Regions from separate parts of the Candidatus Accumulibacter contiguus genome, predicted to be linked through region 2. Evidence: riboswitches for the same ligand, from Rfam matches in the RefSeq annotation. Region 2 holds a riboswitch; each other region holds the start of a gene.
The links. Region 2 has a riboswitch for cyclic di-GMP ahead of V5B59_RS00175 (type IV pilin protein). Riboswitches for the same ligand answer to the same signal wherever they lie in the genome.
Positions count from the first base shown of each region.

Region 1: another riboswitch for cyclic di-GMP. It lies ahead of V5B59_RS08525 (hypothetical protein); the one in region 2 lies ahead of V5B59_RS00175 (type IV pilin protein).
Region 3: another riboswitch for cyclic di-GMP. It lies ahead of V5B59_RS16855 (pre-peptidase C-terminal domain-containing protein); the one in region 2 lies ahead of V5B59_RS00175 (type IV pilin protein).
Region 4: another riboswitch for cyclic di-GMP. It lies ahead of V5B59_RS15700 (methyl-accepting chemotaxis protein); the one in region 2 lies ahead of V5B59_RS00175 (type IV pilin protein).

Region 1 covers NZ_JAZKUC010000001.1:1,739,622-1,747,037, forward strand. Annotated here, with positions in the region: gene V5B59_RS08490 (IS1634 family transposase) at 1-1,309, opposite strand, end outside; partial or broken gene V5B59_RS08495 (ATP-binding protein) at 1,441-2,061, shown strand; gene V5B59_RS08500 (hypothetical protein) at 2,058-2,285, shown strand; gene V5B59_RS08505 (hypothetical protein) at 2,380-3,048, opposite strand; gene V5B59_RS08510 (nucleotide pyrophosphohydrolase) at 3,461-3,838, shown strand; gene V5B59_RS08515 (L,D-transpeptidase) at 3,878-4,360, opposite strand; gene tadA (tRNA adenosine(34) deaminase TadA) at 4,363-4,818, opposite strand; gene V5B59_RS08525 (hypothetical protein) at 5,029-5,298, opposite strand; cyclic di-GMP riboswitch class I at 5,466-5,552, opposite strand; gene tauC (taurine ABC transporter permease TauC) at 5,859-6,704, opposite strand; gene tauB (taurine ABC transporter ATP-binding subunit) at 6,716-7,416, opposite strand, start outside.
Region 2 covers NZ_JAZKUC010000001.1:28,447-35,862, forward strand. Annotated here, with positions in the region: gene V5B59_RS00155 (hypothetical protein) at 1-418, shown strand, start outside; gene V5B59_RS00160 (GlcG/HbpS family heme-binding protein) at 955-1,383, opposite strand; gene V5B59_RS00165 (hemerythrin domain-containing protein) at 1,585-2,154, opposite strand; cyclic di-GMP riboswitch class I at 2,403-2,494, shown strand; gene V5B59_RS00170 (hypothetical protein) at 2,526-2,861, opposite strand; gene V5B59_RS00175 (type IV pilin protein) at 2,931-3,368, shown strand; gene V5B59_RS00180 (pilus assembly FimT family protein) at 3,372-3,851, shown strand; gene V5B59_RS00185 (hypothetical protein) at 3,842-4,357, shown strand; gene V5B59_RS00190 (PilW family protein) at 4,398-5,468, shown strand; gene V5B59_RS00195 (pilus assembly PilX family protein) at 5,465-6,055, shown strand; gene V5B59_RS00200 (hypothetical protein) at 6,120-6,668, shown strand; gene V5B59_RS00205 (PilC/PilY family type IV pilus protein) at 6,551-7,416, shown strand, end outside.
Region 3 covers NZ_JAZKUC010000001.1:3,556,505-3,563,920, reverse strand. Annotated here, with positions in the region: gene V5B59_RS16855 (pre-peptidase C-terminal domain-containing protein) at 1-2,089, opposite strand, end outside; cyclic di-GMP riboswitch class I at 2,119-2,205, opposite strand; partial or broken gene V5B59_RS26290 (ISNCY family transposase) at 2,646-3,047, shown strand; gene V5B59_RS26285 (hypothetical protein) at 3,214-3,405, shown strand; gene cphA (cyanophycin synthetase) at 4,032-6,614, opposite strand; partial or broken gene cphA (cyanophycin synthetase) at 6,697-7,416, opposite strand, start outside.
Region 4 covers NZ_JAZKUC010000001.1:3,280,406-3,287,821, forward strand. Annotated here, with positions in the region: gene V5B59_RS15690 (SapC family protein) at 1-471, opposite strand, end outside; gene V5B59_RS15695 (EAL domain-containing protein) at 592-1,698, opposite strand; cyclic di-GMP riboswitch class I at 1,960-2,046, shown strand; gene V5B59_RS15700 (methyl-accepting chemotaxis protein) at 2,200-3,381, shown strand; gene V5B59_RS15705 (response regulator) at 3,403-3,771, shown strand; gene V5B59_RS15710 (STAS domain-containing protein) at 3,779-4,108, shown strand; gene V5B59_RS15715 (chemotaxis protein CheA) at 4,150-6,270, shown strand; gene V5B59_RS15720 (methyl-accepting chemotaxis protein) at 6,361-7,416, shown strand, end outside.

The sequences.
Region 1 (7,416 bases), 1.7 Mb from region 2:
GGCGAATTTCCAGGAAGGTGGTTTTCACGGTACGGAAGTTGCGCTCGACTTTTTGCAGATCGCGATAACGCGCATCGACCGTCTTCGCGTCCATCAAGGTTAGCGGCACATCGGTTTCCAGCAGATAGCAGCCGTCGAGCAGGGCGTCTTGTGCTTTGGCCTCCTCGTCGAGGGTACAGACAATGACGCGTTCTTTCAGCGTCAGGGTGACAAACGCGCTGAGCTTGTGGCTCTTGGCCCAGCGCTGCAAGGCGGCCAGGCCTGCCGCCGCGCTGGCGCGCCTGGAGTTCTGGACGAAGGCGTTACGTTCGGCGACCTTCGCTTGCAACTGCGCCCACTTGTCCTCTCGCCGCCGCCCCTCGCGCACCCGCACGGTCTCGTTGCGGCGCACGATCAGGCGCTTGTCGTCGTGCTCCACCTCGCACAGATGCGCATCGAACAGATCCGTCTGCAGCACGCCCTCCTTGAGGAAGGTGCGTATCTGGGCGTCCGTCAACGCCGTGATATAACGGAAGCCCTCCGCCGACAGCGCGGCCTTCCCCTTGGCCTTGATCATTCCCCGATCGCCCACCATCACCACCTCGGCAATCCCGAACTGCTCCTTCAGGATCGTGATCTGGCTGGCCACCGTCGTCGGGTCCGCGGTGTTGCCTTCGAAGACGCGCACAGCGAGGGGCTCGCCGTCCTCGGCGGTCAGCAAACCGATGACGATTTGCGGCTTGCCGCGCTTGCCGTCGCGGTGGTAGCCGTATTGCCCCAGCTCGTTGCATTCCCCTTCGAAATAGCTTGAGGTCACGTCGTACAGCACCAGAACCGGTGTTTGGCCCTGCTCCTTGACGTAGGCCTGGTACAGTTCTCGCTCGATGCGCTCCTGCTGGCTCGCCAGCCAGTCCAGCGCGGCATAGAGGTCGTCCTCATCAAAGTCCTCCACCCCCAACACATCGGCCACCGTGTGCTGTTTCGCCCAGCGTACCGCCGACAACCGCGAGCCACCATGCGCGATACGCGCGAGAATCAGGAACAGGTTGAGCTTGCTTTCCGCAGCGCTGCCCAGCACCCGCGTGAGGCCCACTTGGTCGGCCAACTGCTTGAGGGCAAACAGCACCCCAAAAATCTCGCCGCTGGTCATCTCTCCCGACCAGTCGTCGAATTCGCCCTTCACCAGACGTTCCATGGCGACGATTCGTTCCGGTGCCCAGTTCGTCAGATTGGCGATGGTTCGTGTGCAGACTTTGCCTCCCTCGCGATAGGACTCGCGAAGCAGGATGGCCGGCCTGGACTTTCGGTTGGGGACGCGGGCGATGTACATGCCGACAATAATAGCCAATAGCACATTGTTTGTAAATAGCTATTATTATATTTACATGCCTACATTTTTGCCGATTTTCTGGTTTCTTGCCATGAATCAACGACTTACCTCAAGGGCTCCGGGAAGGTCCGCTCGAACGCCGCCTCGGCTGTGCCCATATCGGCCGATTCAAGCCGCTGGCCGATTTCGATTGGAACTGGCCCACGCAGTGTGACCGAACGGCGATCAGCGAATTGATGGGGCTCGATTTCCTGCACAGCGCCACCAACGTCATCCTGGTCGGCAGTAGCGGGCTGGGGAAGTCGACCATTGCCCAGAACATCGCCTATCAGGCCGTCCTGCACGGCCACACCGTGCTGTTCACGACCGCAGGCCAACTTCTCAATGATCTCGCCGCCCTCGATAGCGATTCGGCTCTGCGCCGTCGATTGCGCCACTACGCCGCACCGTCTCTCTTGGTCGTCGACGAGGTTGGCTACCTGTCCTATTCGAACCGCCATGCCGATCGGCTCTTCGAACTGATCAACCGCCGCCACGAAACCCGCAGCACCTTGATCACTACCAACCGCTCGTTCTCGGACTGGGCGGAGGTCTTCCCCAACGCCGCCTGCGTCGTCGCGCTCATCGATCGTCTCGTCCATCACGCCGAGATCATCGCCCTCAAGGGCGAATCCTATCGCCACAAAGAGGCCCGCGAGCACGCCGAGCAGCGCTCCCGAAAACGCAAGGCAACCGCCGGGAGCACCCCATGAAACCCTACCCCCAACCCTCCGGATTGAACCACGGCCTCGACTGCCTGATATCCGCCGAATGGACACCGGCCCAGGCTTTCGCCGTCGTCGAACTGCTCGACGACTTGCGGGACCGGATCTGCGCTCACTACCAGACCGCCCTCTTTGAACTGCTTCGTGACGAGCAATCCAGGGACAGCGACGCCAATCCCTACGACCCCTGGACCGAAGAGCCGCCGTTCTAACCGCTGCCAACCTTCCAATCCTCAAGGGGCCCTTACCGGCCCCTCCTTTGTCCACTCAATCAGTCCAGCATTCTCTGCCATTCTTCTGCGCCATTTATGCGCGCTTCCTTCCAGCCACTAACAGCGCAAACAGCACACCCCCACAGGGCACATCGACCACCGCTTGAAACTGCGGCAGCACCGCAGTCAGTCCGCCCATACTGGCAGCTACCCGGGCATCGATGTTCGACGCGCCCATCCCCATCGGGGCCTCACTGTCGAGCAGGCTGCGCTCACTCTTGTTAGTCAAGACGACCGCTGGCTTGGGCTTTGACGACGGTGCGTGCAGTCGCCCGGCACGCACCGCTTTCGATAGCGTGTCCGCTTTGATCTTCAAGCGGGCAGCCACCTGCGCAGTCGTCAGACCCTCGTCCAGAAAGTCTTGTGCCTGCTTCATGACGACGGCGGTCAGCACCGCTGGACCACGAGTTCCCCGTGGGGCATAAAACCCCTTGACCCCTTGCTCGTGGTAACGCTTCACCGCACGCTTGACACTGAGTACGGGTACGCCAAAGGCACGGGCAACGTCCACACCCCGGGCATTACCGCCAGCGATAAATTGTGCCGTAATCATTCGGAAGGTGGGGATGTCCTGCTCGTCATGGCTGAATACCGGCATCATCCCGTTGAAATAGGTGATCCGCTCGTCCTGCCTCACAAAAGCCAGCAGATTGTTGATGTGGATCGCCCCCGCAGGAAACATCGGCAACAGCATTTGCGGCATCGCTCTCTCCAGGTCAAGCGGAGCCGGTGCCCCGTCAGTCACCAACTATCTGCCAATTGCCGTATCTTTACAATATCCGACACACTCCTTCTCCAAAAACGCTCCATAGTACCGAAAACAAGAGTCAAGCCGTTGGACTGTAATGTGTTTTTTAAGGCTACCGCCCTAATGTCATGGCAATGAGATCAGGTGTTCTGAAGGTCATCAAGAATAGCAGGCAGTTTCGCGCCCCCTGTCGCGGTAGAATGGCAGCTTCGCGAAACCCGCAAGTGACCCGCATGCGCCACCCTACGGAGGACCTGTTTGCAGGCGAGAAAGCGTTTCCCAGATTACCGGGCGCTGCGCGCACGCGCGCAGGCAAATCACCTGCGCCTGCCGGAATAAGCAAGACCACGCTTCTTCACCTGAAGCCATGAGCCTTTCGACACTGACCGCGGCAGTGCTCGAATTTCGCGACCAACGCAACTGGGCGCAGTTTCACAGCCTGCGCAACCTGATCGTCTCGCTGAACCTCGAAGCCAGCGAGTTGCTCGAACTGACGCAGTGGAAGAACGACGCCGAGATGGCAGCGATGGCAGGCAGCGCCAGCGCGCAGGAAGCCCTGCGCGACGAATGTGCCGACGTCCTGATTTACCTGCTGTTGATTGCCGAAAATGCCGGCATCGACCTTGAACAGGCCGCCCGTGCAAAACTCGTCAAGAATGCGATCAAATATCCGGTCGCGAGCAGCTACGGATCGAACCGGAAATATTCGGATACCCGTCCGGCCCAGGACCAGACAGACACCTGACTTGCCGCACGACAGGTTTCATAACGGTCGGTGCAATGCTCAGTCCTCGCGGATATCGACCGGCGTGTACGGCGGCACCCACTCGAACAATTCAACAATATCGGCGTTGTGCATGCGAATGCAGCCGATCGATCCGGGGCGACCCATCGGCGTCGTGTCCGGGCTGCCGTGGATGTAGACATAACGGCGCATGGTATCGACCCGGCCCAGGCGGTTGCGACCGGGTTCGCAGCCAGATAACCAGAGGATGCGCGTGAGAATCCAGTCGCGCTGCGGGAATCGTTCGGCGAGTTCCTTGCCATAGATCTCGCCAGTCGGCCTGCGGGCGGCAAAAACCGTGTTGACCGCTTCGCCGGCACCAATCTTGGCGCGGATCAGGTGCCTGCCGCGCGGCGTGCAGAAGCTGCCCGAGACTTCGCCAGGGCCATTCGTTGCCGTGGACACAGGATAGCTGCGCAGCACCTGCCCGGAGTCGTCCGAGAGGGTCAGCGTCTGTTGTTTGATGGAGATCTCGATGTGCATGCTCACTCGCGGCTGCGCCGCGCCGCAAAAAACCCCGATAGCAACTGTCCGCACTCATCGGCCAGGATGCCGCCGACGACTAGCGTGTGATGGTTGAGGCGCGGCACCGCAAAGAGGTCGACGACGCTGCCATGCACGCCGGTTTTTGGATCCCGCGCGCCGTAGATCAAACGGGCAATGCGCGCCTGCAGCACCGCACCGCCACACATCGCGCAAGGTTCGAGAGTCACGAACAGTTCGCAGCCAGGCAGACGGTAGTTGCGCAGATTGCGCGCGGCATCGCGTAGGGCGGCAATTTCGGCGTGCGCCGTCGGATCATGTTCGCCGATCGGCGAATTGAAGCCCCGACCGACGATGACCCCATCGCGAACCACCAGCGCACCAACCGGCACCTCGCCGAGGCACTCGGCAGCCCGCGCCAGGGAAATCGCCTCACGCATGAAATAGTCGTCGTTCATCGATACTATTCTACCGCAGCGCAGAAGCAGGCTGCCGGGAACACTTCGACCCTGACCCTACTACCTCAGCTGAAGAAAGGGAAGCGGCGGCACCCGCAGCGACCCCGCAAAGCAGTGCCGCGACCCCTTCAGTCCTCTCAAATCTACTCAGCAAATCAATTCAATCAGAGAACATCCGTTTTGTCGTCCGCATGTTCTCCTGATTGGCAATCAGCTCTTGAGCCACTTGCGCAGCAGATGATCGAGGACCATGAAAAGGATCAGGCAAGCCACGAGCGAGATGCTGGCGTTGGTGAACCCGTTGAAAAACTGGGGCGAAGCGATGGGAGACGTCTCCCTGATCGAGTAGTGATACGACGAGTTCGCAGCCGACAGACTCCGTTCCGCCACCTGTCCATAGGCATCCTGGATACTGGCGGCCGCCAGTTTCATGGTCTCGGTTCCGGCGGGAGTTTCAATCGTCGCAATAAAGGTTCTCATGGTTTCCTCTGACTCTCAACGCATACAATGCATGACATCAGCAGCGGTTGTTGCGCCAACATTTTCTTGGCATCCATTGTTCAACAACACCGTTGCCGCACTCTCATACGAGAGTCATGTTTCAGCCGTGGAAAGGAAACCAAGTGCCCGCACGAACGTGCCTGGAGCGAGGTAACCCAGCCACCCACCTGGATTCCAGGTTAGGGTCTGCAGCTTTGCGTCCGGGGCTTTCACCCCGTTTGCCATTTGTCTCGTGGAATCATTATATGCCTGGAGCGCAGGCCTGCTGTGAGAATATTCACACCTGAGCCCATGTGATTACTTGCTCAACAACCTCATTCCCCGCCCCAGCCCATCGAGTGTCAGTGGGAACATGCGGCCACCCATCAGATGGTAGATGTAGTCATTGCCGTATTTGTGCAGCACGTCCTGGGTGGCGATGCTTCCCCGAGTTCATGGCCTTCTACTTCCCGCTGGCCCATGCCGAAATCGACCAGGAACTCACCCAAGTGGTACAGGATGCTGAACTCGGCAAGCGTTCCCAACGGCCATGGTCGCTTTCAGCTTATGCCCTGCTCCCGCCACGGGGCCAGGCGACGGGATAGGGCGCGCAGGGAGAGTTCGAGCGCAAAGGCAATGATGGCGATCACGGCAATTCCCAGGATGACCACGTCGGTCACCAGGAACTGTGCAGCCGACTGCACCATGAACCCCAGGCCGCTCGTCGCTGCGACCAGTTCCGCGGCAACGAGTGTCGACCAGCCGGTCCCCAGGCCGATGCGGATACCAGTCAGGATGTCGGGGACGGCGCTGGGCAACACCACGTAACGCAGCAACTGGACACGCGTCGCTCCCAGGGACTGTGCAGCGCGCAGGCGGTTTTGCGAGACCTGTCGAACACCACCCGCTGTGGCAATCGCGATTGGCGCATAGATCGCCAGGAAGATCAGCAAGACCTTGGACAACTCGCCAATCCCGAACCAGATGACGATCAGCGGCAGGTAGGCGAGCGGCGGCACCGGACGATAGAGCTCAATGAGGGGGTCAAGCACGCCCTGCGCGATTCGTGAGAGGCCAATCGCGATCCCCGTCGGTATGGCCAGGACGACGGCTGCGATGAGCGCGCAGACTACCCGACCCAGGCTTGCCGCCAGATGTTGCCAGAGTGTCGAGTCCATGAACCCCTTTGTGGTTACCAGCCAGAACTTTCCGAGCACAGCTTGAGGCGAGGGAAGGAACAGGGGTGCGATGAGTCCGGCCGTGGTCGTGGCCCACCACACGACAAGTAAGAAGATGATGGTTAGGGTACTGATGGTGTTGACGCTGAGCAAGAAGTTCCCGGCCGGGCGTGCCGGCGCCTGCTCGCTTGCGAACGCTGTCGATCGCGAATTGTCGCCGATGCTCATTTCGGTGGGTGTCATGTGGTGCTGACCTCGCGTTGGGCAAAGACCAGTGAGAGAACGTGCTCACGGGTTTCGATGAAGCGTGGATCCGACTTGATGCTGCGTGCGGATTCACCATTGGCATGACGGTGGCCGAAGTCCAGCTTCATCCGTTCGGCCACTCGACCGGGTCGTGGCGAGAGCAGGATCAGGTCGGTCGCCAGAAACACAGCTTCTTCCAGATCGTGGGTAATGAGAAAGATTTGTTTGCGAGTCTTTCGCCACAGACGCAGAAGTAGTTCCTGCATCTGTTCGCGAGTGAACGCATCGAGGGCCGCGAAGGGCTCGTCCAGCAGCAGAACGCGCGGGTCCGCAGCCAGCCCGCGCGCGAGCCCGACGCGCTGTCGCATACCGCCGGAGAGCTGCCAGATAGGATGCTGTTCGAACTCCTGGAGGTCAACGAGTTGCAGCGTCCTGCGCGCTGTCGCCTCACGTTCCGCCCCCGGAAGTCCGCGCAACTGCAATCCGAAAGCCACGTTGTCCAGAACGTTCAACCAGGGCAACAGCGCATCATCCTGAAACACCACCCCACGTTCCGCGGACGGCCCGGAAACCAGCCGATCGTCGAGCAGGATTCGCCCACTCGTCGGCTGCAGAAAGCCGGCAATCAGGTTGAGCAAGGTCGTCTTGCCGCAACCCGAGGGGCCGAGAGCGACTACCAGTTGTTCGGGGTCGA
Region 2 (7,416 bases):
CACCCTGATTTCCAGCCTGGCCATGGTGGCTGCTTTAATGTCCGTCGGCAACGGCGTGTTCGCTCATGACGATGCTGTTCTCGACAAAACCAGTGGCTCCCACGGTGGCCAGCTGCGCATGGCCGGCAGCTACCATTTCGAGCTGGTAGTCGCCAAGGACAGCAAGGAAGCCAAAGACAACCCGGTCACGGTCTATCTCACCGACCACGGCGACAAGAAAGTCCCCGCGGCTGTTGCTACCGGTACGGCGACGATTCTAGCCGCGAAATCAAAAATCACGATACCGCTGGCTGCGTCCGGCGACAACAAGCTGACAGGGATCGGGAAATACGCCTCGGATCCCCAGATGAAGGTCGTCGTGTCAATCACTTTCGCTGACAAGAAGACCGAGCAAGCGCGGTTCACGCCGTTAATGTGAAAGTCGCGTATGCGACTCACGAATCTCCCCTCCCCACTTGCGGGGGAGGGGTCGGGGGAGAGGGAAACGGTCATGACTTTCATGATCGGGGGTGCCTGGAAAAGTCGTGACCGTTAGCCACAGCAGCATCCGATGGGCATGGAGATCACCAGCATTGAAAACTGTGGACGGCACCGCGGTGTCGCAATTCGCCCTCACTGCCGGTGTCACCTTCCACTGCAGAGCGTTTGTAATGATCGTACGTTCTGGCCAGCAAACAAGAAGACGAACCCCTCATCGGGTTGGTCTGTTTTTGCGTACTCCCGCGTGTTGGCGCGGGTTCGTGCGGGTTCCTGTGGACTTCGAGGCCTCCCGCAGGCGCCCGGATTTGGCCGTTTCCGGCCAGGAGCAGACGGCGAGGTAGTCCAAGATTTGATCGTTTGGGCGACTGCCCTTCTGTCGAATCCGGCCGCTGCGCGTCGGCCATGAGACGTCCGGAATCATCGATCGGCAGGACAGCGGCTGAAACTGAGTCGAAAAACGTTGGCGATGGCGTTTCAGCTTGGCTCTTTCCCGGTTTCGATGATGGCGTCAAGCGCGGCGACGCCGGCACGCGCCACCTGGGCGTCTTCGCCGGCCTTGACGCCGGAGACCCCAACCGCACCGATGACCATTGCATCGCACAGGATGGGCTCGCCACCTTCCAGGGGAACCACCGGCATGGCGAGCGCGGCAATACGGCCATTGTTCACCATATCCTCGAAGACCTTGCTCGGTTTGCCACTAAGGACGCAGGTGCGGGCCTTTTCCGGGGCTACGGCAGCACTCATGAGCGGTGCACCGTCCATACGCTGCAACCACAAGGCGTGTCCACCGGCATCGCATATGGCTATGCTCACTGCCCAGCCGCGCGAGATGGCTTCTGCCTCGGCTGCCGCCGCGACGAGTTTGGCGTCGTCGAGAGTCAATGCTTTGATGGTTCGCATCGGAAGTATCCTTGAGTCATGCGCTTCGGTTTTCGATCAGGTGATCAGGATGGCGCGTAAATAATAATTGACGTTGGTCAGCGTCGGCCCGGTCACCACCGAGTCGCCGAGCGCTTCGACCTTGTGGACCGCGGGTCCGCAGGCGCGCCGGCCAATACTGCGCGCGCGGCTGATCGAGCGCCGGGGGCGCGACGAGCCTTTTCAGCTCGCCCCGTATACCATCGCCGTCGCCATGATCTCCTCGGCTTCGTGGCGCCGGTGCAGCGCCAAGCCCAGCGCCGCCATGTCTTCGGCCTGGCGCGCCAGAACCAGCTGCGCAAAGGGCAGGAACTCCACTTCCTCCGTGCGCACGTGCTCGTTGAAGCGCCTCACCAGTTCGTGCAGCAGCGCGGAGTCCAGCCGGGGCAGGTCGCCGTTCGCGATGGCTTGCACGGCTGGTTCTAGCTGCTTCCACAGCTGCGCGATCTCGCGATGCTCGCGGACGAGTTGCGCGACCATGGCCTGTGCCCGGTCCGCTTCGTCGCCCGGCCCCGCGATCTGCAGTACCGCAGGGAACAAGTCGCGCTCCTCGTCATCGTGGTGGGCGAGCAAGCGGTCGCGGAACATTTTCAGCACGTCCGCGGCGCACCCGCGCGCCCGTGCGGCGGTGGAGACCATCTCGGGCAGGCCGAGTGAGGTTTCGAGCAGCGTCACGAACCCGACGTGACATCTGGAAAAGTCCTGCAGCGGGGCGGCGGCTTCGGCCGCCTGGCGGGTCGATGTCTCGGACATGGTACCTCCCTTCTCCGAGTTTGCATGTTCGTTTAAGAATACGCAATCCAACGCCCCTCCGCAAGTATGAGTCTGAACGAGGGGTGCGATCGAAAGTATTGTGGGAGAGTGTGTGCCCGGGTGCCGAGACCTGCCACGCCATAGGCGACGTCCATCCCGGCGCCTATGGCCGGATCGTTCGCATCAAGATCGAAAAGACTGGCCTTGAATTAGCGAAATTATAGGTGTATGCTTGATTTCAGTAGTCTCACTGAAAAAGGCAAACCCGTCGAAAGGCGGGGACGCAAAGTCACCGATCTAACGGAAACGGCATGTTTCCCAGGATAGCGGGGCCGCCAGGCTCACAGAGGCAACGTCCGGACAAGTTCCGTTCACGGTACATCCCTCACCAGCCCGTCGGATTTGCAGGCGGTTTCATTCCTGACCCGTAGTTGACCTTGCGCCAGCCCTCGATTGTTGTGGCTAGGCAGTGCGTCCTTATGGCGCTTGCAACAAGGAAACTCGGCGATGGCATTTCCATTCGAAAAGGTAAGCAGCTTCCCCGGCGGTGCCCGCTCGGTGGTGGATTTCGGTCGTCCCCAGATCCTTGTTGAAGCGCCGGCTCGCGTCGCCCAGGGGTTCGAGCGAATGCGCATTGAACTGCCCGTCTGCGCAAGAATGCCCCACGTTTCACCCTCAAGTTTGGCCTCAAGTTTGGCGGCTTGCATGCCGTTGTTTCAACCATACCCTTCGGCAACTTGTTGCCTTGCTCGCCGTAAACATCTCAGGCCAATGAAATGAAAGCGAATTCCGGATTCACCCTGATCGAGGTGATGATCGTCATCGTGATCATCAGCATTCTGGCGGCCATCGCCGTTCCAAACTACATCGAATATCTGACCAAGGGCCGCATCACCGAGGCGGTTAGTGCGCTTTCCAGCATGCAGGTCAGGATGCAACAGCATTTCCTCGACGAGCGTACATACGTTGGCGCCTGTACGGCCAGCTCGGTAGCACCACTGCCGGCCAATACCAGCAATTTCACGTTTGCGTGCTCCGGTCTTGGCGCGGCGGCTTATCAGGTGGATGCCACCGGACAAGGTAGCATGGCTGGCTTTCAATACCGGATCAACATGCTTACGGCGTCTGGCAAGAGCACGGTTGCCCTGCCGAGTGGCTGGACGCTCCCGGCCCCCAGTACCTGTTTCGTCCTGAATAAAGCCGGGGGGTGCTGAGCGATGTTGGGCCGTCGGCGTGGATTCACCCTGATCGAATTTCTGGTGGTGATTACCCTCCTGAGCGTTCTTCTGTCGCTCGGTGTTCCGGCCCTCAGCACCTATATGGCAAATGTCCGTCTGCGTACGGCGGCAGAAAAGGTCCTTGCCGACCTGCAGACGGCCCGCGCCGAAGCCATCCGTCTGAACAGCAATTCCTCGCCTTTTTTTCCTACCGAGACGCCGGCCAACATCGTGATCACCAGCAGTGTGACCGACAGTAGCGGCGGCAATGATCTCGTCTTCACGCCGTTCGGTGGCACCACCCTGGTGGCCCCCGCGGTGTACAGCTTCACCAATCCGGTTGCCGGGGCCTGTCATGCGGACGGTGGCCCGATACGCTGTCTGAATGTTTTTATCACCACCGGTGGCGGGGCTCGCCTGTGCGACCCCGGACTGACCGCCGCTCAAAAAGCAGCGGGAGATACGAGGGCATGTCCATAATGAAGACTCTTGAACGTTCACAATCCGGCATCGTGTTGCTGGAAGCACTGATCGGCATTCTGATCTTTTCTCTGGGTATCCTGTCGATGGTGGCGCTGGGCGCCACCGCCGCCACCGTGCAAGCCGATGCACAGTATCGCACCGAGGCGATGAATCTGGCCGAGCGAGTTTTGAGCCAGATCTGGACCGGGGTCGACCGGACCCAGCAGACCATCAATGGGGTGGTCATGTCCATGGTGAGCGCAAGCTCTCTGACCGATTTCCAGCACTTCAGCGATGGGGACAACTGCGTGTTCACCGGGTCGGCTTCCACCAATCCGGCGATTGTCGACTGGGTAGCCACCTTGCAGCCTACCGGCAAGCCATCCCCGCTTCCCGGCTCCACGGGAAAACAGCAGATCAGAGTAAATACCGCGGTCAACAATCAGGTCAGCATCACGATTTGCTGGCAGGCGCCTTCAGATAACAAATTGCGCCACTATACCCTGGTGAGCTATGTCAACTGACCCTTCCAGGCGACGCATTCTGCCGCGCAAGACTGCGCCGATGCGTCCTGGCAGGGGCTTCACACTGACCGAGTTGCTGGTCGGCGTGGCAATCGGATTGATCGGCATCATCGCCATGTTTCACGTGCTGTCGACCTGGGACAAGACGAAGCGGACGACAGCTGCCGGGAGCGATGCGCAGATTGCCGGGGCGGTGGGTTATTTTCTTCTGGAGCGCGATCTCAAGCAGGCGGGCATGGGATTTGGCGCGGCCAAGAGTACGGTGATGGGTTGTAACATTTCCGCGATCGTCAACGCAACGGCCACGACGACGGCACGTGCCGCATTCACTTTCCCGCTGGTACCCGTGAGAATCAGTCAGGGTGCCAGTGGCGCACCCGACAGCTTGCAGGTGTTATATGGCAATTCTTCCTTCTTTACCGCTGAGCAAGCCTTCAAGGCCTCCACGAGTATCAGCAAGAAAACTGACTCGCGGAATGGCTTCAAAGTGGGAGATGCGGTCATCGTCTCTGACGGTGCAGCGAATTGTGCGCTGATCGAAGTCTCCGGTGATACCAATACCGATTTGCTGACGCTTGATCACGCTGCGGGCAGCCTGCGCTTCAACGCCGCTGCGGGCACGGGAGCGACCTTCAGTTCCGGCCTTCTCTTCAACCTGGGAAAGACGCCTCAGTTGAATACCTGGCAGGTGGCCAATGGTACCCTGGTTGTTACCGACGGCCTGTATCGCAATACTGCCATACCGGTCGCCGATGGTGTGGTCAATCTGCAGGCGCAATATGGCATCGATAGCGATGGCGACTTCAAGGTCGATACCTGGCAGGATGCCGATCCGGTCGACTGGACCCGTCTGCTGGCGGTACGCGTGGCCATTCTGACCCGCAGCCAGCAGTATGAGCCGACGAGCACCGGACCCGTCTATGTCACCCAGACGGCACCTGTTCTGCCCTGGCTGGACAGCAGCAATGCCGCCATTCCCTTCACCATGAAAAATGTGGACGGCACCGACGATAATAATCCGGGGGATGACAATGACTGGCGAAATTACCGTTACCGGGTCTATGGCGGGATGATTTCCCTGCGCAACATGGTCTGGGGAGTATCGCCTTGAGCGCTCCGGCAAAACCGATCGCCCGGCCTGAAGTTGCGCCACGCGGCCATCAGCAAGGCCTGGTGATGCTGATTGCGCTAGTCATGCTGGTCGCCATGACCATGGCGGGTCTGACCATGATCCGCGGGACCGGGGCCGGTCTGGGGATCGCCGGCAATCTGGCCTTCAAGCAGACGGCGACCTCGGTTGCGGATTACGGAGTGGAAAACGCGATCGCCTGGCTCACCAATCCCCTGCGCACATCCGAGGTTCTCAAGACCGACGACACCGCCGCCGGATATTACTCGGCATGGGGCACCGACTTCTCGCCCCTGACCTACGACTGGACGAATTCAAAACTGCTGACTGCCGATGACGGTTTGGGTAATGAAGTGCGATACGTCGTTCATCGTCTCTGCGAGACACCCGGTCTGGCCCCGAACGCCGCTCTCCAGAAGTGTGCGACGGTGAATACACCCTGTGCCAGTTGTTCGAAGGGGGGCGATGCCAGCTCGCTGATCGATTCGGTTCAACCCTATTACCGGATCACTTCACGGGTCAAGGGTCCGCGAAATACGGTCAGCTATATCCAGGTGATCATGTATTAATGGGAAAAGTGACAAAGCATCAAGTCGGATCCCGCCGGGGTTCGATTCTGGTTCGGTAGCGGCAATGCAGGTTGCTGCCAAGGAGACTGCGATGGGAGATTTCGGGAAATTGATGGTGGCTGCTGTCCTGCCAGGCGTGTTCCGTGTTCTTGCGGGCCTTTCAATGGTCATTGCATCGAGTGTGGCGCAGGCCGCATTGACCGATATTTCCGACGCCCCGTTCTACAATTCCACCTCATCGCAGCTCAAGCCGAACATCATGCTGCTCATGGATACTTCCAATTCCATGCGTTTCTCGCACATGCCGGATCAGATCGAGGGAACCAATAGCGGTTTGATGCCGATCGGTTACAAGAGCTATCAGTGCAACATCCTCTATTACAACCCGAACCGGGTTTACGAGATTCCCAAGGATAGTTCCGGGAATCCCTTGCCAACCCCAGTTTCACCGCCGCACCCTACAATTATTACTCGACGGACACGCGGACCGTCGATTTGTCCAGCCTTTTCCAGGCCTATGACACCTCGACCCGGCAATATCAGACGGTCTCGGATCCCCCCCAAGCCGCCTATTACTACCAGCATTCGGTTGCCGGTGCGAAGAACTATCTGAACACTCCCTGTAGCGATGCGGATGTCGGGGCAACGGTTCCCGCCGGCGACGGCGGCACGTGGACGCGCGTCCTGGTTTCGTCGACATCGGGAACCGGCGGGGTCGATGAACGGCAGAATTTTGCCAACTGGTATACCTTCTACCGGACACGGATCAGTCTGATCAAAAGCGCCGTCAGTCTCGCCTTCATGCCGCTGACGGACAGCAGTCGTGTCGGTTTCATCACCGTCAATCCCGATCTGACCGGCAGCGCCAACTACCTGCCGATTGCCGATTTCAATGCGACGCAGCGAAGCAACTGGTTCAGCAAGCTGTTCAGCCAGGTGCCGGGCGGATCTTCTCCTTCCCGTGAGGGGTTGGCGCGTGTCGGTCGACACTATGCCGGCAAGCAGGACAGCATCAACAGTGGCATGAGCGGTGACCCGATCCAGTTTTCGTGTCAGCAGAACTTCACCATCATGACCACTGACGGCTACTGGAACGTGGCCGCCGAAACCGCCGGACCGGTGCAGCTTGACGGTGCGACGCTGGTCGGTCAGCAGGATGGCACGCTGGATACCGTGATCGACAATACCCACTGGACGCAGCGCCCGATGTGGGACGGTGGACCCGACACCTCCCGAGTGAGCACCGACAAGACCACCCAGTACCAGTCGGTCATCTGCGTCAGTCCCTATGCCAACCGGACAACGTCCCAGAACCTGCAGAGCACCTCGCAGAATCTGCAAAGCACCTCGCAGAATCTGCA
Region 3 (7,416 bases), 3.5 Mb from region 2:
CGCTTTCCCGATAAAGCTTCAGGTCCAGATCACCCTTGGTGGTATCAAATGTGGCGGCAACATAATTCCCGTAACTTCCGGTGCCGTTCAATTGAAACTTGAACCAGTCCTGATCGCCCGAAGTGATGGATAGCTTTTCCCATGCATAAAACCCCGCACTCTGAAGCCAGCCGTACTGAGGAGCGCCAAGATTTGTTGCAGTGGCACGGGTATTATTGCTGGCGACGCTATCGAAAGAGTCGGTTCTAATGTTGCTATTGGTACCAGGCGCATTGATCGTCAGGCTGTAATCGCTGGTGCTCTGATTATACCCATACACCTTCAAATAATAATAGGTTCCAGCGGTCAGCCCGGACAGCGCAATGGCTTCCACACCTTCGATTCCGATTGAATAATCGATCAACTGGTTTGCGGAATTATACAGTTCGATATCCAGATCTTCCTGCAAACCGTCGAAATCAATCTGGAGATAATTCTGGTTTGACCCTTGTCCGGAAAGCTGGAATTTGAACCAGTCGACATCAGAAGCACGATCGATAGACAAATCGGTTTCTTGCCGGAATCCACTGACCTCCCCCAAATTTGTGGCCGTATTCCGGGTGTTATTGCTCGCGGTGGCATCATAGTGATCAGGTGTGGGTGCTTGTGGCAGGTAGAAAAGCAGATCGTAGGATGAGGTGACGTTCCCTTCATAACTTCCGGCTCGCAAATAGTACGTTCCCGGCTGCAGTCCGGCCAAGGGAATTGCATTCCAGTCGTATCCTGTGGCGTCCCAGTAGGTCGTATAAATGATATTCCCGGAGCTGTCTTCGAGTTCGAGATCGATATCGCCGGTACCGGTGACAAGGCTCAGGATAATGTCAGTATTCGTCGCGACGCGGGTGGTCGTAAGTTTGAAGACGTCGACATCGCCAGTGGTGGAGCCCGGCCGGTCGATGGATAGATCGGAAAAATAGTAGCCAATGCCAGGCAGCGATACCCCTCTGTTAACGGGCGTCGCAGTCGGACGTGTATCGTTGCCTTCGAAGTGGTCCTTGGGAATTTGCGGCGCATTGATTTCGAGTGTGTAGTAGGCATTGCTCCAACCCAGGTAATCGCCGGAATAGTAATCAAATACCGTTGCTGTGTAGGTGCCGGCCGGAACATCTGCCAGCGATATAGTCTCCAGGTTCCCATTGGTCGGATCATCGTCGTAATCCGCTTCGATAAAAACACCATATTGATCGTACAAGCGAAGCACCAGATCGACGTAGGTGGAACTCGACGAGACGCGGACATAGTCGCCGGATCCACCAGTAAGGACGGTGGAGAAGTCCCAATTGTCGCTGGGGTCGCCATAGTATATGAAGTCGGTCAGATAGCCATAACCCTGCCTGGAACCCAGATTGGAGGTCGATTGTTCGAGAAGCACGGATTGGCTATCGAGCAAGAGTGCAACCCTGTCGTCTTCGGCCCGCATTCGTTCCAAGTCGGAAGCAGTCAGCACCTGGTTTCGGACGAGAGCCGAAAAAAACTCCCCTTCGTCGCCCGGTGAATCGGCAGCATTCAGGCGCACGTCCAGCGCGTGCCCCAATTCCTCAAGCAGGACAGATGTGATCGCTTCGGGCTTATCGGCGTTTTCAGAGAGAAATTCTCTCGCCAGATAAATCGTGTCGGTTGCCGCCGCATAAGCGCCTTGGGCGCGATTGATTTCCACTTCTGGGCAGATTTCCAGCCTTGGCCAGGAGATGAAATCCGGCTCGGCGAAGCCCTGAACAAGCATTCTTGCCCGCAAGGGGTCGACGCCGTTTCCGAAAACCTGGTGGATATCGTTTTCGAAATCGGGATTGAGCAGGAATTGGCGGAGGGTGCTCTGAGCCAGGGTCAGGTAAACTCCTAGGTCCGTCGCTTGGCTGTTTGCTGTTGGCCGGCGCCCGGCAGCGCTGCCGGCTACGGGGTCGCCGCCAGGTGCCTCGACGATCGGGCTGGCCAGACCATCACCGTGAATGTCGTCGTCGACAATGACACCGCTCAAGTCACCGGCGCTATCGCCGTTGATAACGAAGCCGCCGGTCGCGGCGGCGGTACTCGAGAGTTTGATGGCAGGCATGACGCAGATCCAAAGTTCGTTGATTGGGCTGAGGAAACCCAGCCACCCTCCCGGACTTCAGGTTAGGGTCTGAAGCTTTGCGTCTGGAGCTTACACTCCATTTGCCTTGATCTCACCAAAAATGTACCATCGCTATCAGGGTCTTCTGTTGACCTGGATCAGCAATTCTCATTTTTTGGCTGAATTCCCGGCGGCTACGCCGGAACGGGTGGAGAACGTAACCGTGACACTGTTGGCGAATTCTTGACCATCCTTCAGGCGGCCAGAGCGGGTGCCTTGAGGGAGGTGAACCGCGAGCATCGGGTGGGTGCCACTGGAACCCCATTCCACCAGTCGGTAGTTAGTGTTTGGTGGAAAACCAGAAAACACACGCTTTATCAGTATGTTACAATACGCGATGACGAGCGAAGATGGCAATGCCAGAGCAATATACTTTTGGGTTGAATTCGTAGATGTCTGATTATTAGCTGATATTCTGGTGGTGATTGCTGTGGAAGGCGACTTTCCTCCACCGCTTGGGGTTTTGTGGGACGAACTTCAGTCGAAGGAAAGAGCGATGCGGGAAGTCATGAAGCGGCAAGCGAGTTTGGGCGAGTTTCCGATCGAAGCCATCGTGCTCGATCCCAAATCGCGGGACGACATCCCGAAACTGCTCGTCGGGCTGCAGCACATTTATACGCATCGCGAACTGCGAGACGAAGTCTTTGCGATCCTCGAGGAAGTGCTTCCCTGCCATGCTGATGGCAAGCTGGCCAGCAGTGCACTGGGGCGACCCGGCATGGAGCAGTGGAAGATCCTGGTGCTGGGCGTCGTGCGTCTCGGGCTTGACGCGGACTACGACCGGTTACAGGAACTCGCCAATCAGCACAAGACGTTGCGCCAAATGTTGGGGCATGCCGACTGGTACGATCCGCACAGGTACGAATTACAGACCCTGAAAGACAACCTGCGACTGTTTGCGGGTCGTGAGCTTCGACAAGGGCTTTCACAGTCCGTCGAATCGATCGTGTCTCGAAGCGCGACTGGACTTGGTCGCCCTCCCCAAAAAAGGCCGCCACTCGGCCGCTGATGATGCGAGGGAAACGGCACCGGAATTTGTCCAGGCGCGGCATAAGCATTCCGCGGTGGAATCCGCGATCAATGGCCTGGAGCATTTCGGGCTCGATCTGTGCCCGGATCACGGAATCGTCGGCTTCAAACGCTACGTGGCGCTGGCTGTCCTGGCGCGCCACATCCATCGCCTGGGGGGTGTGGTTCGCGAGCAGACTGCCCGTACAAAAGCCCTGGTGCCCGAGCCGCAAACCCGAGCCGCCTGACACCGCTGACGAGGGTCAAACGAACGATGCGGCGCTCCGCTCGACCATCGATAATGCCATATGCATCCTTTTGGCGGTCAAGCTCGATTCGCGCGCAAAGTCGAACGCGATCAATGATATCTCGCGGCGCTCAGCCACGTTCCGGAGGCGCGAGACCCCCACTTTTTTGCCAAAACGGGGATTTTCTGCCAGGCACTAATTAGTGTCTGAACGGAAATTCCAAGAGCCTTGCCGCGCAAGGCTTTGAGTGGGTTTTTCAGAAACGAATATTTTATGCACTAGAGATATTTGGGGTTAAACGGCTCAAACTTTGTCATATTTATGCATATGAACTTCAAATGCCAAAATCTTCGTTTTGTAAAGTAGCACCTAAGCATTTGTAGTAAAGGCGTTTTTAGACTTTTCGTTCAGACACTAATTAAGAAACGGACCCTCACTGCGGGTTCTGACACGGGATATGCCTCCGTCAGTGTCTGCTAGTCAGCTATCGGCTCTATATGTGTCGGCACCGCAGAACGATGCCATCAAATTGGCTGCGTGATCGCAGAGAAACCGTGGCTCAAAAGAGCCGCACCCATCCTGAAACTGGACGCATCGCAGCATCCGGGAGAGCAGGTGATCTGAGTCTAACCCTCGGCAACCCGCCTGCTGATGTGTTCCAGGGCTTCCTCGATCTGATCGATCAGGATCAGGCAAAGATCTCCCGCCTGCACTTCGGCCAGAGCGCTGTCGATGGCGAGGAACTCGCCACGAATTTCCCTGACCTCGGAGGTTCGCCGGGCATTTTTCAGACCCTCCTGCAGTAGTGCCAGCACCTCTCCATCCGCTCGACCACGCTGGCACTGGTCCTGATAAAGCAGAACCCGATCGAAGGCATCGCCAAGAATCTCGGTCTGCTGGCGGAGGTCTTCATCGCGCCGGTCACCTGCACCGCTGATGACCACCGAACGTTTGCTGCCCGGCGGCGAAGGCAGGTTGTCGATGGCGTCGACCAGTGCCTGCATGGCGTCCGGGTTGTGGCCATAGTCGGCAATCAGCGTTGCACCGCGATAGCTGAAGAGATTGAAGCGTCCAGGCGCCGTTCTTGTATCGTTGACGAAGCTGCCGAGGCCACGCTGAATCGTTGGCCAATCGAGCCCCAGAGCCCAGGCCGCGGCCACCGCCGCCATTGCGTTTTCGACCTGGAAACCGATGGCGCCGTTTTGCGTGAGCGGGATCTCGGCCAGGGCGATGCGGTGTTCGACACCGCCGCCGGAAGCGACGATCGAATTGCCGTCGCGATAGACGACGCGCTTGCGTTGCGCGCGGTGCATGGCCATCACCGGATGATTCCGGTCACCGGCGAAGAAGGTGACGTTGCCGGGGCACGAATCGGCCATCCGGGCAACCATCGGATCGGCGGCGTTGAGCACCGCGACGCCGGTTCCCGGTCTGACGTTCTGGACGATCACGCGCTTGACCACCGACAGGTCTTCGACGGTGCTGATATACGAAAGCCCGAGGTGGTCGCCGAGACCGATGTTGGTGACCACGGCTACGTCGCAACGGTCGAAACCGAGTCCCTCCCGCAGCACTCCGCCGCGCGCCGTTTCGAGGACGGCGGCGTCGACGTCGGGGTGGAGCAGGACATTCTTGGCGCTCTTCGGGCCGCTGCAGTCACCGGTATCGATACGCCGGCCCTGGACATAGACGCCGTCGGTAGTGGTCATGCCGACACGCAGACCCTGCTGACCCAGGATGTGGGCGATCAAGCGGACGGTGGTGGTCTTGCCATTCGTTCCCGCGACGGCAACCAGTGGAATGCGTGCATCGTCGCCGGCGGCAAACATATTGGCGATGATTGCTTCGCCGACCGGCCGACCCTTGCCGAACGAGGGCTGCAGATGCATGCGCAGTCCCGGTGCGGCGTTGATTTCGACGATGCCGCCGCCCTGGACTTCGAGCGGGCGCAGGACGCTGTCACAGACGACGTCGACGCCGGCGATATCGAGGCCGATGGTTTGTGCGGCAGCGATCGCCTGCGCGGCAAACTCGGGATGAACGTCGGCGGTGACATCGGTTGCCGTACCACCGGTCGAGAGATTTGCATTGTCGCGCAGGACGATGCGCTGGCCCCTGGCGGGGATCGATTCCGGAGTCAGTTGCGCATTGGCCAGGCGGGCCAGAGCCACCTCATCGAGGCGGATTTTGGTCAGTGAGGTGGCGTGCCCTTCGCCGCGGCGCGGGTCGCTGTTCACCCGTTCGACCAACTGGCGAATGTTGTGCACCCCGTCACCGATGACCAGCGGGGGATCGCGTCGGGCGGCGGCGATCAACTTGTCCCCCACCACCAGCAGGCGGTAATCGTGGCCTGGAAGGTAACGTTCGACGAGAACTTCGTCGCTCACTTCGGATGCGATCACGTAGGCAGCTTCAATCTGTTCGCGGGTGCTGAGATTGACTGCGACACCCTTGCCCTGGTTGCCGTCCTGCGGCTTGACGACGACCGGGGCGCCAATCTCGCAGGCGGCCGCCCAGGCGTCCTCGGCGCTCAGCACCGGCCGGCCGACGGGAACCGGGACGCCGGCAGCGTGCAGCAGTTCCTTGCTCAGTTCCTTGTCCTGGGCGATCGATTCAGCAACGGCGCTGGTGCGGTCGGTTTCTGCCGCCTGAATGCGCCGCTGCCGGCTGCCCCAGCCAAATTGCACCATGCTGCCTTCGGTCAGGCGGCGGTAGGGGATGTTGCGCGCCATTGCGGCATAAACGATCGCACCGGTGCTGGGGCCCAGGCGGACGTCCTCGTCGAGTTCGCGCAAGCGATCGAGCGCTTCGGTGAGGTCGAAAGGCGTGGCCGTGACCGCTGCCTTGCAGAGATCCTGCGCGAGTTCGAATGCCAGGCGGCCAACGGCCTCTTCGCTGTATTCGACGACGACCTGGTAGATGCCCGGTTCCAGGGTCTGCGCACTGCGGCTGAATGTCACCGGGCAGCCGGCCTGTGCCTGCAGGCCAAGCGCCGCGAACTCCAGGGCCTGTGCCATCGATATCGCCTCATCATGACCTGCCGGCCCGAGCATCGCCAGTTCGGGGAAGCGTTCGCGCAGACGGGTCTCGAAACCCGGCATCTGGTCGATGCTGCGCTCCTCTTCCTCGCAGTAGACAATCGCTTCAATCGCCGTGTGCCGGCTCCAGAGATTGGGACCGCGCAGAGCGCGGATACGCGATACTTCCATGGACAGTTTCCTCTTTCTGGTTCAGTCCGCAGGCCGGCAGGCAATGCCCGGTCTGCTGCTGGTTTCCGGCTCAGGCAAGGGTGAAGGTTTCCAGCCCGGTACGGATGATTTCCGATCCGATGCCAAGTGCCCAGGCAGCGCCGCTGGCGGCCAGGACGTTCTCGATCTGGAAGTCGTCACGCCCACCGTCGGTCATCGGAATACCCTGCAGGCTGACGATCGCTTTCTCGTCCTGACCGCTGGCAAGGATGACCTGGCGATTGCGAACGAATACCGCTTTCCTGCCTTGCGCCCGGTGTTCGACGAGGCTGGGCAGGTCGGGGTCGACGGCAAAGAAGATCACTTCACCGTCGCAGAGCGGCGCCATGTCGACCAGCATCGGCTGCCTGGCGTTGAGGACCGCGGCGCCCGCCGGCAGCACCAGATCGACCTGCGTGCGCAGGACGGTGAATACCTGCTCGGGGGTCTCGATGTAGTAACGGCCACAATGCTTGGCGGCCTCGACGTTGGTGATCACGCCGACCTGGCAGCGGTCATAGGCGAGACCTTCGCTGAGGATGCTGTCGCTGCCGTTTTCGAAGACGGCTGCTTCGACCGAGCGATTCATCAGGATGCGGTGCGCGGATCCCCAGTTCGCACCATTACCCTGGTCGATACAACGCCGGTCGACGAACAGGCCGTCACTGCAGGCCAGACCGGTGTGTTTTCCAGACAGGCAGAGCAGACGTGCGATCAGGCGGGCAACGGTCGTCTTGCCGAAACTGCCGGTGACTCCGACCACCGGGATACGGCCATCGTCGCC
Region 4 (7,416 bases), 3.3 Mb from region 2:
TACCGTACAGGCCCTGACGGTGATCTGCCGATTGTTCTCGATCTGGGTCAGAAAGTTGAGGACGCCTTGAATCGCTGGCGAGGGTTTGCCTTCATCATCGAAAAAGGGTTCGCCTTCACTGCCGTCGCCAAGGAGTCCCGAATCTTCATCGATGCACAGTACCTGCTGACCGTCATCCCTGCTGGCGAGGCAGAAGGGATAGCTACGCAAGATGGCCGGGATATATTTTCCTGCCCAACGGCCGTCGGGTGCGGCAAATAGATTCTTGCCTGTTGCCAAACCCAGAACGGCGACAGGAACGAAGGTTTCATTCTGCTCGACAAAGGCAATCGGCAGACTCAACAGCGCACGCGGCAGTTCGCCTGCAGTCAGTGGAACAATTGCCTCATGGGCAGCGAAAGCATAACTCGAAATGCGCTGCCAGCGCTTGCTGGCGTGGCGTTCGGTGGAAATGACGTGGAAGTTGGGCATGGGCATCCTTCGGGTGGCATTTTCTGACCAATGGTATTCTGAAGCAGGGATACTCGCCGACCGCCTGGAGGCTGCGGAAACAGCGGGTCTGAATACGGGAGAACATCAAGAGACCCCCCGCTACAACTGGTCGGCGGCAATCGGTCTGCCGGTCAGATAGCCCTGGATCAGCTGGAAACCCATGTCGCGGCAGACCTGCGCTTCCGCCTCGAGCTCGATGCCTTCGGCCAGCGGCACTGAGCCCAGGTTCAGCACCAGTTTGACGAGATCGCTGATCACCCGGCGTTTGCGTTCGCTGGCCAGGTGAATGTCGTGCAGCAGACCCATGTCGAATTTCACGAAGTGCGCAGGCGCTTCGCCCAGTTCGTTCAGGCGGGCCTGTCCTGCCCCGAAATCGTCGTAGGCAAAACGCACACCGATGTCGCGCAGAAAAGCGCCTAATTCACGTAAACGCAGCGGGTCGGTGACTGCGGTTTCATGGATTTCGACAACCAGTTGCAGTTCCGGCATCTGCTGGCGCAGGACAGTTAGCGAAGCAAAAAACGGCTTGCTGAAAGTCTCCTTGGGGTGGGTGTTGATAAACAGGGGGAATTTGCGCAGGCGCGGAGCCATCGAGGTGATCGCGAATTTGCGAAAGGCCACGCTGAGATCAAGCTCGCGGTTCAGCGCTGTTGCCAATTGGAACAGGCGGATGGGGCTACCGGACAGTTGCGGATGATTTGCTCGCCCGAGCAACTCGTAGGCGAAGATTTTCCCACTGTTCGCATCGACGATGGGCTGGGCGGCGCCGGAAATGCCCTGGCCGTTGAGCAGGTCGAGAAACTCGCCCTCATTGGCGACGAAGAGTTCCGACAGGTTCGTGCCCATCGGCATCAACAGGGTTCGCGAGTCGGTCGAGGGCATGAAGCGCGACTGATCAGGCTGATGCCGGCCGAGACGAAACTCTGCCGTAAAGAAATGAATGATGTCGTTTTCCCGCAGCAGGCACGAGCCATCGATGCGCTGTCGATTGACGAAGGTGCCGTTGGTGCTGTTCAGATCGGTCAGGCGCAGTTGCGCGCTGATGTCGTCGTCGAACATGGCGTGTTTCCGGCTGAGGCCCGGTGTCGCCAGTACCAGATCGTTCTCCTGGCCACGACCGATCCGGAAAGGCAGGTCAACGATGTCGTATTTCAAACGGGATCCATCGGCAGCGATGGATTCCAGAAACCAATGACTGCTCTTCACAGGAAGCTCCAGAGACGATCCGCTTGCAGGCCATGGCCTCTTGCCATGATTCTTGCCATGATATGTGGTCAGTGCGCCGAACTTCTCCCGCAGTTCTCTGGCGGGTAGCGCGCAAGTCGCTGGCCTGCCGCCTGCAGGGGGGACACTTGGATGGCGCACGTACGAGTATGCCCAGCCATCTCAGCTGCTGTCAATCTCGCTGCATCCGGCTATGTGCCGGAAGTCGCACATTGCTGCTCTATTCAGTTATGATGTGTGGACGAGTAAGAATGGCAAACGGGACGAAAGCCCCGGACGCAAAGCTGCAGGCCCTAACCCGAAGTCCGGGAGGGTGGCTGGGTTGCCTGATACCGGGATCTTCGTCTCGGCATGCGATATCCGCAGCCGTCCAAGTCTTGCATCCGAGAGTAACCGCATGCCTGGCCCTTTCGATTCGAGGCCGTGTTTCTCTGCGCCCGATCGACCGCAGCCTGGCGCTGAAGTAGCACGCAGGAGGAACTCATGCAAGACCGATCATCAAGAATACTTCCCCTGGGCACTGGCCCACTGTTTCTTGCCGCCGTCGCCGCTGGCCTGCTGTTCTGGAAGAGTGAGGCATCGCTGGCCGTCGACCTGATCCTGACACTGGCTCTGCTGGTGCTCGCCACTGGCGTCTCTTATTGGGAGCGCCGTTCGATCCGGGCTGCTGTCGATCGCCTGCTTGCCGAGCGCGCAGAGACCGGCGCGGCGCCGCCGGCCATCGCCCCCTATACCACCAGCCTGCATCAGGTAGCCGCCGCTTCACTGACCCGCTGGGCCACGCATGTCGCCATCGCACGCCAACAAACCGAGAATGCGGGCAACGCATTGACCAGTGACTTCGCGGCCATTCTGAACCAGTTGGGCGTTATGCTCGATACCCGCGACCGTGAAGCAGCGGAAGGTGTGGTCGCGGTGATCGAACGTTCGCGCAGTGAACTGGCAGCGATGCTGGGCTACCTCAAGGACGCTTTCGACGCCCAGAAACCAATGCTCCGTGAATTCGAGAGCCTGGCGGAAGTGAGCGCCGATCTCAAGCGCATGGCCGGCGGGGTCGCCGAGATCGCCAAACAGACCAATCTGCTGGCACTCAACGCGGCGATCGAAGCGGCGCGGGCCGGCGAGACCGGGCGGGGTTTTGCCGTCGTTGCCGATGAAGTACGCAAGCTCTCGGACCAGTCGGGATCGCTTGCCAAGCAGATCCGGGACAAAGTCGAGACGGTCAACGTGGCGACCGGGTCAGCGCTGCTTTCCGCCGGTCAAATGTCACGCCAGAACGAATCGCTGATGGCCAGTTCGGAAGTGACCATGGCCGCCGTACTGGAACGTTTCAGCAGCGTCGTGCAAGGACTCAGCGATTCGTCGCAGCACATGGCCGAAGGCAGCCAGAGCGTCCGCGAGAAGGTCGAAGCGGTACTCGTGCATCTGCAATTCCAGGATCGCATGAGCCAGATTCTGAGCGCGGTCTGCCAGGATATCGAGCGTCTTCTGGCGCGCACACGTGCAGAAGAGGCGCGCATCGCAGGCGGCGAGACGCCGGAACCTTTCGACGTGCAGAAGTGGATTGCTCAACTCGAACAAACTTACACCACGCTCGAACAGCACGATGCGCAGCACCCGGCTGCACAGGGGCAGGTGGCGGCGAGCGAAATCACCTTTTTCTAACCTGGACAATGGGAGATTGACATGGGCAAGACCATCCTGGTCGTCGACGATTCCGCTTCGATGCGGCAGGTCGTCAGCATGGCGCTCAAGGGCGGCGGCTTTGAGGTGATCGAGGCCTGCGACGGCAAGGACGCGCTGGCCAAACTGATGGGGCAGAAAGTGCATCTGGTGATCAGCGATGTCAATATGCCCAACATGGATGGCATCACCTTTGTCCGGGAAATGAAAAAGAACGCCGCCTACCGCTTCGTTCCGGTGATCATGCTGACCACCGAAGGCAATGAGGAAAAGAAGAAGGCCGGCCAGGAGGCCGGCGCCAAGGCCTGGGTGGTCAAGCCTTTCCAGCCCCAGCAGATGCTGGCGGCGGTTTCCAGACTGTTGATGATGTGAGGCGACGATGAGCATCGTCATCGAGAGCAGCGGGCAGACGGCGCGGCTGACTCTGGACGGGGAGTTGACCATCTATGAGGTCGCCGAAATCAAGGCCGGGCTGGCGGACGTCATGCGCGCTGCCGACGAAATCGAGATCGACCTGGGCGGCATCGCCGAGATCGATACGGCCGGTCTGCAACTGATGCTGATCGCCAAACGCAATCCGGGCAAGCGTGTGCGCTTCGTCAATCATCCGCCGTGCGTTCTGCGCCTGATCGATCTGGCCAATCTCGGTGGCCTGCTGGGAGATCCCTTGTTCATTTCGGCGACGGAATCGGCAAGGAAGGTGCCGTGAACGACGCCGCCCAGGACCTTGCGCAGGCACTCGGAACCTTCATGGAAGAGGCCAGGGAACTCCTCGCCGAAATGGAGGCGATCCTGCTGCGTGCAGAGGACGGCAGCGGCCAGGAAGACGACATGAACGCCCTTTTTCGCTGCGCACATACCATCAAGGGTTCCGGCGGCCTGTTCGGTCTTGACGAGGTGGTGCGTTTCGCGCACGTCGTCGAGAACGTCCTCGATCGCCTGCGCAACGGCAAACTGCAATTCGACAGCGATCTGATCAGTCTGCTGCTCGCATGCCAGGACCACATCGCCAACCTGATTGCCGCGATCGCCGAGAACACCGAGGTTCCGGTCGCGCGTAGCGACCAATTGCTGTCACGCCTGCAGGCCGTTCTCGGAACTGGCGGCGGCGCTGTCGTGGCGCCGCCCGCGGCCGAACCGCATTCCTCCGAAGCCGGGATCGGTGCCGGCGACGGTGGCGCGATGGGCTCTGACCACTGGCATATCTCGCTGCGCCCGGGCAGACAGGTGTTGCAGGACGGCATGGATCCGCTGGCCTTCATCAATTACCTCTCCCAGTACGGCAAGCTGCTGCATGTTGAAACGATCGTCGACGCCGTACCGGAGTTTGCCGCCGCAGACCCCGAGATCTGCTATCTGGGCTTCGAAGTGGCCCTGGCGAGCCGTGCCAGCAAGGCAGAGATCGAAGGCGTCTTCGATTTCATCCGGGAGGGCTCGCAGATCGTCATCGTGCCGCCGCAGAGCCAGATTTCTGCCTACCTCGCGCTGATCGAATCCCACCATCAGGATGCCGAGCGCATCGGCGAGATGCTCGTGGCCTGTGGTTCGGTGACCGCCAACGAACTGGCAGAGGCGCTGGCGGTGCAGAAACAGCAGGAGCCACATGCCCGTATCGGCGAGATCCTGGTCGAACAGGGAGCGGTGCCGCCGCAGGTCGTCGAGGCCGCCGCGGACCAGCAGAAGCGCGTCGAGGAAAAGCGCAGCGGCGAAGCCCGGATCGTCAAGGTTCCTTCCGATCGGCTCGACGCACTGATCGACCGGGTCGGCGAATTGGTCATCGCCGGCGTCGGGACACATCTGCAGATCAGCCGTATCCAGCGGCCCGATATTCAGGAATCGGCGGAAGTGCTGCTATCTCTCGTCCAGGACATTCGTGACATGACCCTGCGCTTGCGCATGGTCGCCATCGGCGAGGTTTTCTCCCGCTTTCCGCGTGTCGTTCGCGACGTTTCCAGGGAACTGGGCAAGGATATCGAGTTGCGTGTCCGGGGTGCCGAATCCGAACTCGACAAGTCGATGGTCGACAAGATCGGCGACCCCTTGATGCATCTGGTGCGCAACTCGATCGACCATGGCATCGAGCCGGCCGAAACGCGCATGGCGCGTGGCAAGCCCGCACGCGGCACGGTCGAACTGCGTGCCTATCACGAGTCCGGCAGCATCAATATCGAAGTCAGTGACGATGGCGGCGGCCTCGATCGTGATCGCATCCTGAGGAAGGCGATCGAGAATGGCATGGTCGCTCCGGACGCCCATCTTTCCGATCAGGAGGTCTATCGGCTGATTCTCGCACCCGGGTTTTCGACGGCAGCAAAAGTGACCAGCCTCTCCGGCCGCGGGGTCGGGATGGATGTCGTGCGCAGCAATATCGAGGCCTTGCGCGGCACGCTCGACATCGAATCGGTGCCAGGACAAGGCACGACCATGCGCCTTTGTCTGCCGCTGACGCTGGCGATCATCGACGGCTTTCACGTCGGCGTCGGCAGTTCGCACTTCATCATCCCGCTCGACATGGTCGTCGAGTGCATCGAACTACCGCCGGATGTCGGCGATCGGGGATACCTCGAACTGCGTGAGCAGGCGCTGCCCTTCGTTCGCCTGCGCGAGCTTTTCGATGAACAGGGGCCACGGCACCCTCGACCGCGCGTCATTGTCGTCCGTTACGGCAGCCGACAGGCGGGTCTGGTCGTCGATCGCATCCATGGCAAGTGCCAGACGGTGATCAAGCCGCTCGGTCCCTTGTTTGCCGAAACACCGGCGGTGTCGGGCTGCACGATCATCGGCAACGGCGAGGTCGGCATGATCCTCGACGTGCAGGCACTGGTACGGCTTTGCGCAGGCGCTGGCCACGGCAAGCATGCGAAGAATTGATCGACGGCACCGGCACGGCTCGTTTCCGGCGGCAGCAAACGCCTGCGGGCATCATTTCTTGTCCAATTATTCAGAATGTCGAGGTGAAAGATGAACTGGTTACGGTCGATGAAGGTGAGCACACGCAACCTGCTCTGGGGAGGTCTCACGGCGATTGGCCTGTTGCTCTTCTGCACGGTGTCGCTGGTTTCGATTCGCGACAACATGCTCGAAGACCGCAAGCAGCGAATCAAGAGCCTGATCGAGGCTGGGAGCGGGGTTCTCGAGCACTATCATCAACTGTCGGCTACCGGCAAGCTCACCGACAAGGAGGCCAGGGACACCGCACTTGATGCCCTGCGCTACATGCGCTACGAAGGAGGTAACTATCTGTTCGTCTTCGATCCTGAAGGACTCTTCTACCTGATGCCGGCCACCCGCGACTTCGAGGGAACCAACAAGATCGATCTCAAGGATGCCAATGGCAAATACCTGATCCGGGAACTGATCAGCGTCGCCAAGGCTGGAGGCGGTTATGTCGCATACGACTTCCCCAAACCGGGCACGCAGGCCGCTTCGCCCAAGATCGGTCATGCGGTGCTGTTTGCGCCATGGAATCTGGTGATCGGCACCGGCATCTACATTGACGATGTCGATGTCGTCTTCCGCCGCGTCCTGATCCAGTTGGTATCGATTTCACTGGCCTTGCTGGCGCTATTGACGGCCATGGGTTGGGCGATCTCGCGTTCGATTTCGGGCCCGCTGAATACGGTCGTCGAAGTATCCGGCCGCATGGCAGCAGGCGATTTCGACTTCAAGCTCGACACCACCGGGCGAGATGAAGCCGGGGCCGTGTTTCGTGCCGTGATGATGGTCAAGGATGCAGTGCACGCGATGATCGGCGATGCCGGCGCGCTGTCGACCGCAGCGGCGAAAGGCCGGCTGGAGACGCGTGTCGATGCAGCCAGGCACCAGGGCGAATATCGCAACATCATCGAAGGACTCAACCGCACGATGGACGCAGTGGTGGATCCGATCAACGACGTCAAGCGGGTCATGGCGGCGGTTGAACGGGGCGATCTCGGCCAGAGCATCGACGCCGAATATCAGGGTGACTTTGGCGCCCTGCAGGCCAGCGTGAATAACACGCTGGCCAAACTGTCGGCG